2 regions of the Bacillus sp. LJBS17 genome follow, and region 1 is predicted to be linked to the other one. Evidence: predicted binding sites of a transcription regulator. Region 1 holds the regulator's gene; the other holds the start of a gene.
What was found. Region 1 encodes CtsR, which represses protease genes until heat stress. Its sites were predicted from a motif close to ATGGTCAATAAAGGTCAAACA; they were not measured.
Positions count from the first base shown of each region.

Region 2: a site for CtsR is predicted at 3,049-3,069, ahead of clpP (ATP-dependent Clp endopeptidase proteolytic subunit ClpP). Genes of this name have one in related genera too.

Region 1 is NZ_CP079759.1:98,155-103,688, reverse strand. Features, by position in the region: gene clpC (ATP-dependent protease ATP-binding subunit ClpC) at 1-677, opposite strand, end outside; gene KXZ66_RS00570 (protein-arginine kinase McsB) at 674-1,765, opposite strand; gene mcsA (protein-arginine kinase activator protein McsA) at 1,765-2,322, opposite strand; gene ctsR (transcriptional regulator CtsR) at 2,336-2,800, opposite strand; rRNA gene rrf (5S ribosomal RNA) at 3,041-3,156, opposite strand; rRNA gene KXZ66_RS00550 (23S ribosomal RNA) at 3,212-5,534, opposite strand, start outside.
Region 2 is NZ_CP079759.1:3,498,444-3,503,977, forward strand. Features, by position in the region: gene aspP (aspartate/proton symporter AspP) at 1-654, shown strand, start outside; gene KXZ66_RS18160 (TetR/AcrR family transcriptional regulator) at 749-1,333, shown strand; gene KXZ66_RS18165 (SMR family transporter) at 1,416-1,751, shown strand; gene KXZ66_RS18170 (QacE family quaternary ammonium compound efflux SMR transporter) at 1,751-2,071, shown strand; gene KXZ66_RS18175 (DUF3231 family protein) at 2,107-2,619, opposite strand; tRNA gene KXZ66_RS18180 (tRNA-Arg) at 2,775-2,850, opposite strand; gene clpP (ATP-dependent Clp endopeptidase proteolytic subunit ClpP) at 3,120-3,713, shown strand; gene pgmB (beta-phosphoglucomutase) at 3,758-4,432, opposite strand; gene malL (oligo-1,6-glucosidase) at 4,429-5,534, opposite strand, start outside.

The DNA of each region.
Region 1 (5,534 bases):
ATAATTTGCTGTGCCAAACCTTCTGCGATAGCCGTTTTACCTACACCTGGTTCCCCAATGAGAACAGGGTTGTTTTTCGTTCTGCGGCTTAACACTTCAATGACACGCTGGATCTCCTTGCTTCTGCCGATTACAGGGTCAAGGCTGTCTTCCTTCGCAATAGCAGTTAAGTCTCTTGCCAAGCTGTCGAGCGTAGGCGTATTCGCATTGCTGTTTGTTCCTGCCGCTGATGATCCTGTTTCATTACTTCCTAGAAGCTGGAGCACCTGCTGTCTTGCTTTATTTAAGCTGACACCGAGATTATTCAGAACTCTCGCAGCAACACCTTCTCCTTCACGAATCAGACCAAGAAGAATATGTTCTGTTCCAACATAAGAATGACCGAGTTTTCTTGCCTCATCCATTGAAAGCTCAATGACTTTTTTAGCTCTAGGAGTATAATGAATCGTTTGAGACATTTCCTGCCCGCGCCCGATCAAACTTTCTACTTCTTTCTGAATTTTATCTGAACCGAGTCCAAGCGCTTGAAGAGCTTTAGCAGCAATGCCCTCTCCTTCTCTTACCAGTCCTAATAAAATATGCTCAGTGCCAATGTTATTATGACCTAACCGAAGTGCTTCTTCCTGTGCTAGCGCCAGTACTTTTTGAGCTCGTTCTGTAAATCTTCCAAACATCATATCGATTCATCCTCCTGTCTTTTCCCATTCATTTCTAAGTGAAGCCGTTCTCTGATGAGAGCCGCTCTTCGAATGTCCCTTTCGTTCGGACGCAAAGCGCCTCCCGAGTATTGCTGTAAAAATCCTGGCTGCGTCAAAATCATAAGTTCGTTAAGTATGTTGCTTGAAAGTCCTTTTATAATGCCTAGGTCTATGCCTAACCGAACATCTGAAAGGCACTTTGCAGTTTCTTTCGATTCTATCATCCGGCAATTAGACAAGACCCCATAAGACCGATATACCCGATCCTCAAGTTCGATTTTAGAAGTTTGATAAATCGCTTCTCGGGCAGATCGTTCTTGTTCAATCAACTGAGCAGCAACACTGTTAAGATCCTCTACAATATCCTGCTCTGACTTACCAAGCGTGATCTGATTTGAAATTTGAAAGATATTCCCTACTGCTTCGCTGCCTTCCCCATAAATTCCTCTAACAACTAAGCCTAATTGATTAATTGCCGGTATAATTCGATTTATTTGCCTAGTTAAAACCAGTGCCGGCAGATGCATCATGACCGAAGCCCTTAAACCTGTACCTACGTTTGTAGGACAGCTGGTTAAGTATCCTCTTTGCTCATTGAATGCATAATCAACTTTTTCTTCAATCCAGTCGTCGACCTGGTTTGCGGCTTTCATTGCTTCTAAAAGCTGAAATCCAGGGAAAAGACACTGAATTCTAATATGGTCCTCTTCATTTAGCATGACGCTTACTTCCTCATTTTCAGAAAGCAAACAGCCGCCAAAAGGAGACTCTGTCAAATTCGGACTGATTAGATGTTTTTCAACAAGTACACGCTTCTCTAAAGGCTGTGCATCATTCATTCTAATCAAAACAAATTTGCCGATTTCGGGAATTTCTTGCTCTGAAAACTGATCTTCAAATTGCTGTATGATGGATGAGGCTTCTTCATTGGAATACCGCGTAGGGAACCGAATATGCTCAAAGTTCCTTGCTAAACGTATGCGGCTGCTGAGTACAATGTCACTTTCAGGTCCTTTCTGCTTCATCCAACTGCTTAGTGCGTCCTGAATAAAATGCTTTAGCGACATTACTCCTGTTCCTCCTCACTATCTGTACTTTTGAGTGATTGTTCTAATGAACGAATTTGATCTCTTACATGAGCTGCATTTTCAAATTCTTCTTGATGGATTAAGGATTCTAATTCCTTTTTTAGCATATCAATCTGCCGTCTGACATGAAGATTGCCGCCTATTCGTTTCGGTATCTTACCTGCATGCACAGTGTTTCCGCTGTGCACTTTACGTAGGATTGGTGTAATGTTGCTATGAAATGTTTTGTAACATTCAGAACATCCAAAACGGCCAATTTTTCTGAATTGCTGAAAAGTCATTCCGCATTTCGGACAAGCAGATATTTGCTCCGAGTGACTGAACATTTGAGTTCCTGCATTTTGAAATGAAGAATCCATGTTCAGTAAACCCGAAAGTAAATTATGAATAGAGAAACCCTGATTTGCACTTATACCATATGAATCACTATTTTCTTTGGCACATTGTTCACAAATATGAACTTCTATTTTTTCTCCGTTAACAACCTTTGTAAAGTGAAAAGTGGCTGGTCTCTCGTGGCACTCTTGACAAATCAATCTTTTCACCCGCTTATTTTAATTTTAAAGAAGTCAGCATTGCCTTCATCATTCTCGCTCTTAATTCATCACGTTCAGGTAAGTCAATGTGTAAAACTGAGCGGTCCATTACGCTGACCATCATTTTTGCTTCTCTTTCTGAAATTACCTTGTCTTCTAATAGCCTTAAAATAATGTCATCAGAGGCTGCTTGAGACAAATGGGTATTAATTTGAGAAATTATATTATTGATCAGGACAACTTCATTGTTCATTTTAATTTTAATGATTCTGATGTAACCGCCGCCCCCGCGTTTGCTCTCAACAATATATCCTCTTTCGCTTGTAAATCTGGTGTTGATGACATAATTTATTTGGGAAGGAACGCATTGAAATTTATCTGCAATTTCACTTCGTTTAATCTCTAAAATTTCCTTGCCATTTTGATCTAACACTCGTTTTAAATATTGTTCAATGATGTCAGAAATATTATGTCCCACTCAACCCCCTCCTTTACTGACTTTGACTATATTTGACTATAATCTTACTATAAGCCGTTTCTCGAGAATTTTCAACTTTCTCGCTCTATCCTTTATTATTTCCATTTTCCCGGTCCACAAAACCTGATTGCTGATTTAAAATTCGGTATAAAGTTATTATATTATACAGTTAAGTGGAATTTTATGATACCAATAAACCAAAATACAAAAAACCCAGCTCAATGAGCTGGGTTTAAGCTTGCTTGGCGGCGTCCTACTCTCACAGGGGGAAACCCCCGACTACCATCGGCGCTGAAGAGCTTAACTTCCGTGTTCGGTATGGGAACGGGTGTGACCTCTTCGCTATCGCCACCAAACAAATTGAGAGTGTTCTCTCAAAACTAGATAACAGGTGTGACATCATTCAAAAATATGGTTAAGTCCTCGATCGATTAGTATCTGTCAGCTCCATGTGTCGCCACACTTCCACCTCAGACCTATCAACCTGATCATCTTTCAGGGATCTTACTTCCTTGCGGAATGGGAAATCTCATCTTGAGGGGGGCTTCATGCTTAGATGCTTTCAGCACTTATCCCGTCCGCACATAGCTACCCAGCGATGCCCTTGGCAGAACAACTGGTACACCAGCGGTGCGTCCATCCCGGTCCTCTCGTACTAAGGACAGCTCCTCTCAAATTTCCTGCGCCCGCGACGGATAGGGACCGAACTGTCTCACGACGTTCTGAACCCAGCTCGCGTACCGCTTTAATGGGCGAACAGCCCAACCCTTGGGACCGACTACAGCCCCAGGATGCGATGAGCCGACATCGAGGTGCCAAACCTCCCCGTCGATGTGGACTCTTGGGGGAGATAAGCCTGTTATCCCCGGGGTAGCTTTTATCCGTTGAGCGATGTACCTTCCATGCGGAACCACCGGATCACTAAGCCCGACTTTCGTCCCTGCTCGACTTGTAGGTCTCGCAGTCAAGCTCCCTTGTGCCTTTACACTCTGCGAATGATTTCCAACCATTCTGAGGGAACCTTTGGGCGCCTCCGTTACCTTTTAGGAGGCGACCGCCCCAGTCAAACTGCCCACCTGACACTGTCTCCCCGCCCGATAAGGGCGGCGGGTTAGAAGGTCAATACAGCCAGGGTAGTATCCCACCGATGCCTCCACCGAAGCTGGCGCTCCGGTTTCCAAGGCTCCTACCTATCCTGTACAAGCTGTACCAACATTCAATATCAGGCTGCAGTAAAGCTCCACGGGGTCTTTCCGTCCTGTCGCGGGTAACCTGCATCTTCACAGGTACTATAATTTCACCGAGTCTCTCGTTGAGACAGTGCCCAGATCGTTGCGCCTTTCGTGCGGGTCGGAACTTACCCGACAAGGAATTTCGCTACCTTAGGACCGTTATAGTTACGTACCGCCGTTTACTGGGGCTTCAATTCGCACCTTCGCTTACGCTAAGCGCTCCTCTTAACCTTCCAGCACCGGGCAGGCGTCAGCCCCTATACTTCGCCTTACGGCTTCGCAGAGACCTGTGTTTTTGCTAAACAGTCGCCTGGGCCTATTCACTGCGGCTCTCTCGGGCTTGCACCCTAACAGAGCACCCCTTCTCCCGAAGTTACGGGGTCATTTTGCCGAGTTCCTTAACGAGAGTTCTCTCGATCACCTTAGGATTCTCTCCTCGCCTACCTGTGTCGGTTTGCGGTACGGGCACCTCTCACCTCGCTAGAGGCTTTTCTTGGCAGTGTGGAATCAGGAACTTCGCTACTATATTTCGCTCGCCATCACAGCTCAGCCTTATGGGAAACGGATTTGCCTATTTCCCAGCCTAACTGCTTGGACGCGGATATCCAATACCGCGCTTACCCTATCCTCCTGCGTCCCCCCATTGCTCAAATGGTGAGGAGGTGGTACAGGAATATCAACCTGTTGTCCATCGCCTACGCCTTTCGTACTCGGCTTAGGTCCCGACTAACCCTGAGCGGACGAGCCTTCCTCAGGAAACCTTAGGCATTCGGTGGAGGGGATTCTCACCCCTCTTTCGCTACTCATACCGGCATTCTCACTTCTAAGCGCTCCACCAGTCCTTCCGGTCTGGCTTCACAGCCCTTAGAACGCTCTCCTACCACTGTTCGAAGAACAGTCCGCAGCTTCGGTGATACGTTTAGCCCCGGTACATTTTCGGCGCAGAGTCACTCGACCAGTGAGCTATTACGCACTCTTTAAATGGTGGCTGCTTCTAAGCCAACATCCTGGTTGTCTAAGCAACTCCACATCCTTTTCCACTTAACGTATACTTTGGGACCTTAGCTGGCGGTCTGGGCTGTTTCCCTTTCGACTACGGATCTTATCACTCGCAGTCTGACTCCCAAGGATAAGTCATTGGCATTCGGAGTTTGACTGAATTCGGTAACCCGGTAGGGGCCCCTAGTCCAATCAGTGCTCTACCTCCAAGACTCTTACCTTGAGGCTAGCCCTAAAGCTATTTCGGAGAGAACCAGCTATCTCCAGGTTCGATTGGCATTTCACCCCTACCCACACCTCATCCCCGCACTTTTCAACGTGCGTGGGTTCGGGCCTCCATTCAGTGTTACCTGAACTTCACCCTGGACATGGGTAGATCACCTGGTTTCGGGTCTACGACCACGTACTCATGCGCCCTATTCAGACTCGCTTTCGCTGCGGCTCCGCATCTTCTGCTTAACCTTGCACGGGATCGTAACTCGCCGGTTCATTCTACAAAAGGC
Region 2 (5,534 bases), 790 kb from region 1:
GGAAACGGGAATATCTTTATGAATACGACATCCCGCCTTGTTTACGCCTGGGCGCGTAACGGCACATTATTTGGCATATTCTCAAAGGTCAATAAAGATACGGGGACACCCCGCGCTTCGCTTTGGCTTTCGTTTGCCCTGTCCATTTTCTGGACACTTCCCTTTCCTTCGTGGAACGCGCTCGTCAATGTCTGTTCAGTCGCGCTCATTCTTTCATATGCGATTGCACCCATTTCTTCAGCTGCGCTGAGGGTCAACGCGAAGGACTTAAACAGGCCGTTTTATTTAAAGGGAATGAGCATTATCGGGCCGCTTTCCTTTATATTTACAGCGTTTATCGTGTACTGGTCAGGATGGAAAACAGTCTCCTGGCTGCTCGGTTCACAACTCGTGATGTTTTTGATCTATCTCTGTTTCAGCAAATATACGCCTAAAGAAGATGTCAGCCTCGCTCAGCAGCTGAAATCAGCCTGGTGGCTTATCGGGTTTTATATTATGATGCTGATCTTTTCCTACATCGGTTCTTTCGGACATGGTTTAGGGATTATCAGCAATCCCGTCGACCTCATTTTAGTCGCGATCGGCTCACTTGCGATTTATTACTGGGCAAAGTATACCGGGCTCCCAAAAGCCGCCATTGATTATGATAAATAAAGAAGCAAGAGGTTTTCTTGCTTCTTTATTCTTTACAAACATACATACACGCGATAAAATGAATGATAGTCAGTCATTATCGGAGGTGTTCCTCATGCCAAAACAATCATCGGGCAAATATGAAAAAATTCTGCAGGCTGCCATAGAAGTCATTTCTGAAAAAGGCCTCGACAAAGCATCTATTTCTGATATTGTCAAAAAGGCCGGCACTGCCCAAGGAACATTCTATTTGTATTTCTCATCTAAAAATGCCCTCATACCGGCCATTGCAGAAAATCTTCTCACCCATACACTTGATCAAATCAAAGGTAGGCTGCATGGGGACGAGGATTTTTGGACCGTTTTAGATATATTAATTGATGAGACATTTCTCATTACAGAACGCCATAAGGATATTATTGTCCTCTGTTATTCCGGGCTTGCGATCGACCACTCCATGGAAAAATGGGAGACGATCTATCAGCCTTATTATTCCTGGCTTGAAAAAATCATCAACAAGGCCATTGCAAACCATGAGGTAACGGAAGGAATCAATTCAAAATGGACGGCCAGAACGATTATCAACTTGGTCGAGAATACTGCAGAACGATTCTATATCGGATTTGAACAAGATGAAAATGTTGAAGTGTATAAAAAAGAAATCTTTACTTTCTTAAAACGGAGCTTAGGTACTGCTTAAAAAATGACTGGGTAACACCGCTCATTTTTTAATATTCTAAAAATGACTGACGTTCATTCATAAAAATAGAGAGGTGTTTCATTTGAATTGGGTTCTTGTTTTTATTGCAGGGCTTTTAGAAGTTGTTTGGGCCTCTTCCCTCAAACATGCCGATTCGCTTTTGGATTGGATCATCATTTTTATCTTAATCGCGGTCAGCTTTATCCTGTTGATCCGCTCTTATCAAAAAATCCCGATGGCCGCGGCGTACACTGTGTTTGTGGGAATCGGAACCGTCGGAACATATCTGACTGGAATTGTTCTGGGCGAATCCTTCTCAGCAGCCCAAATGTTCTTTTTAGCTTTATTGCTGGCTGGCATTTTAGGAATGAAATTATTTACGAAAGAAAGCGAATCTCAGCCGGGAGGTGAACAATAATGGCATGGTTTTTATTAGTGATTGCCGGCATAGAAGAAATTATAGCTGCCATTGCCATGAAATATATAGACGGAACAAGAAAAAAATGGCCAATCATTGTGATGACTGTTGGATTCGGCTTATCCTTTTACTGCCTTTCCCAAGCGATGATCGTCCTGCCTGCCGGAGTCGCATATGCCGTCTGGACTGGCATTGGAAGCATTGGTGTTTCGGCGGTCGGGCTCATCTGGTTTAAGGAGCGGTTTCAGCTTTCACAGGTGATTTCACTTTGCCTTATCCTAGCTGGCGTCATCGGCCTGCGTCTTACGTCATCTTCATAAAATCAAGGCATATACAGCTGTATATGCCTTTGCCATTAAGCTTCGTGATGTTTTTGAAGATGAAGCGGCGGTGGGATGAGCCAGCCTTTGTTTTTTAGCAGCCTTAAGTATTTTGCGCCGGTTGCCGCTTTCGACATATGAAATTGCCCAAACATCATGGCAATATCCTCACGAATCGATTGCCCCATCATTTTGCTGCATGTCACCAGACCTGCAGCATTTTCTGCTGCCGCGGAGGCCGCCACATCCGGATCGAGAAACCGTGCGCCAGGCGGAATGTCGTTAAGATCTGCTGTCGGCGGTTCAGGAGAAGCCGGCGGCAGCGCCACCCCGTTTTCTTTCAGGATCGTGCTGACCTGTTTGATTTCATCTTGGCATTTCTCAATAGACTCACGAAGCAGTTTCTTCAGGTCGTCATCACCGACATGATTCAATAGCATTTGGTAATTGCCGACCATTTTATTGCCCGCCATCACATAACTCCACAAGCCGAATACCTCACCGTAATGCATCGGTTCATCCTGCGGATTTCCGCTTAAAATACCCATGTTCATCCTCCTCGCAAATTCAATATCGCATACATTCCATAACGTGCCCGAGAGAAGGAAAATTTATGTTGCAGCAAGAAAAATTTATGAACCAAAACAAAAAAGACAAGAGTGGCAAATCGCCAAACCCTTGTCTTTCCTGTTGTTCTATTGGACGCGCTCGGAGGGATTCGAACCCCCGACAGACGTGGTACCGGAAACCACCGCTCTATCCAACTGAGCTACGAGCGCAGAATGACTGCGTTATGAGAACGTCAGCACAACTAATTATACGATAATTCCATTCAAATAACAACCCTCTATTTCGAGAGGCCGTTTTTTAAATAGACAAAGCATCTTAATTGGCAATCTGACATACGATGGTTTGAACCCCTGTATTTTTGGGGAAAATGGGAAAAAGAGACGACTTTGCATATTAGGCCAGCTTTTTGTTTGACCTTTATTGACCAAAAATGTATCATGTAACTACATACTTACCTAAAAGGTGAAGGAGGAGCATTATGAATTTAATACCTACAGTCATTGAACAAACGAACCGCGGAGAAAGAGCGTATGACATTTATTCTCGTCTATTAAAGGATCGTATCATCATGCTTGGATCTGCGATTGATGACAACGTTGCGAACTCCATCGTGTCACAGCTTTTATTCTTAGCAGCAGAAGACCCTGAAAAAGAAATTTCTCTTTACATCAACAGCCCGGGCGGCTCTATTACAGCCGGTATGGCGATCTATGATACCATGCAGTTTATTAAGCCGAAGGTATCTACAATTTGTATCGGTATGGCTGCGTCAATGGGCGCGTTCCTGCTTGCAGCCGGCGAAAAAGGCAAACGCTATGCACTTCCAAACAGTGAAGTCATGATTCACCAGCCTCTTGGCGGTGCGCAAGGTCAAGCGACAGAAATTGAAATTGCTGCGAAACGCATTCTCTTGCTTCGCGACAAATTAAACAAAGTCCTAGCTGAACGTACTGGCCAGCCGCTTGAAGTGATCGAACGTGACACAGACCGTGATAACTTCAAGTCTGCTGAAGAAGCGCTTGAATACGGCCTGATTGACAAAATTTTGACTCACACAGAAGACAAAAAGTAATAACACAACCTGCAAGAGCTGCGTCTCTTGCAGGTTTTTTTCATTTAAACACTTTTGATTCTAAACTGCTCCCATTCCTCGTGTAACAGCTCAAGTGTTAGATCACTCGTCTGCCTCACAACTAGATCAGCACCAAGCATCGGCTGTCCTTGACCGACACCAACCGCAAACATCCCCGCAGATTTGATTGCAGAAATGCCTGCTTCTGCGTCTTCTATTGCCGCGCAATCAGCAGGGGAAACATCGAGCATCGCTGCAGCTGTTAAAAAGATGTCAGGATCAGGCTTCCCCTTCGCAAGAGTCGTCGGATCAACAATGGCATCAAAATCATCGATAATTGCCAAACGTCTTAAAATCTTAGGAGCATTGCGACTTGAAGATGCTAACCCGATTTTTATATTTTCGTTTTTCAATTGACATAGGAGCCTGCCAATCCCCGGTAAAAGATCTTCCGGCGTCAATTTGCTGATCAGCGTTTGATAATTGTGATTTTTCCGATGCATAAGCTCTTGTTTCTCCGCATTTGTATACTTTGTTTCCGCACCGCCAAAGATCAATATGCTTTCAAGTGACTCTTCTCTGCTGATTCCTTTTAGCCTTTCATTCATGTCTCTGTCAAAGGGAATATTGATTTGTTCTGCGACGTGCTTCCAAGCGAGAAAATGATATTCAGCAGTATCTGTTATCACTCCGTCTAAATCAAAAATGACCGCTTTCATATACTAATGCCCATCACAGCTTCATAAGGTTTGAGGCTAATACTCTTTAAGTCAGCCCGCTCCTGCGGATAGTTTGAAATCAGCACTTTCCAACGCTCATGAATCAGTTCTGGAGGCGCTACGAACAGAGCCTTTTCTTCCGATAAATTCACAACGACAAGAAGCTTTTCCCCTTGATATTCTCGAAGGTAAGAAAAGACCTGCGGATCATTCTCCTGCAAAAGCTGATAATCGCCATATATCATAATCTTATATTGCTTTCGTAATTGAATGAGCTTCTGATAGTAAAAGAAAATCGAATCTTGATCTTTCAAGGACTCTTTCACATTGATATCTTGATAGCGGGAATTTACCGGTATCCACGGGTCTCCGGCTGTGAATCCCGCATGTTTTCCGGCATCCCACTGCATCGGTGTTCTCGCATGATCCCTTCCTTTTATCATCACGGCTTTGACAAACTCTTTTTCTGACATCGTTTTGTTTTCGACGACTAGTTCACGATATGCATTCTTTATTTCAAGATCATCATACATCTCCAGCGGCATATCGCTGTTGACCATGCCGATTTCTTCTCCCTGGTAAATAAACGGCGTTCCTTTCATGCCGTGCAAAACCGTTGCAAATGCCTTCGCACATTCCTTACGCAGCTTCCCGTCATTGCCCCAGCGGGAAATAACCCTCGGCTGGTCATGGTTCTCAAAATAAAGGGTATTCCAGCCGACATTCATTAACCCGGTCTGCCACCTTGTCATCGTCTTTTTTAAAGCAATCAAATCAAACGGCTTGATCTGCCATTTCCCATTTGGCGAGTTTTGTTCTGTATCAATATCCATATGTTCAAATGTAAAGATCATATTCAGCTCTTGCCTGCTTGCATCTGTGTACTTTTTCGCCTCTTCAATATCAGAGCCGTTTGCCTCTCCGACTGTCATGCAGTCGTAATGAGAAAGCACTTCCCTGTTCATCTCTTGAATAAACTCATGAAGACGTGGGCCGTTAGAGTGATAACGGCCAACAATATAGCTGCGGCTGTGATCCGTTTCGTAGTCCGGAAAATCGGTGTATTTAGAAATAGAGCCGATCACATCCATCCGCCAGCCGT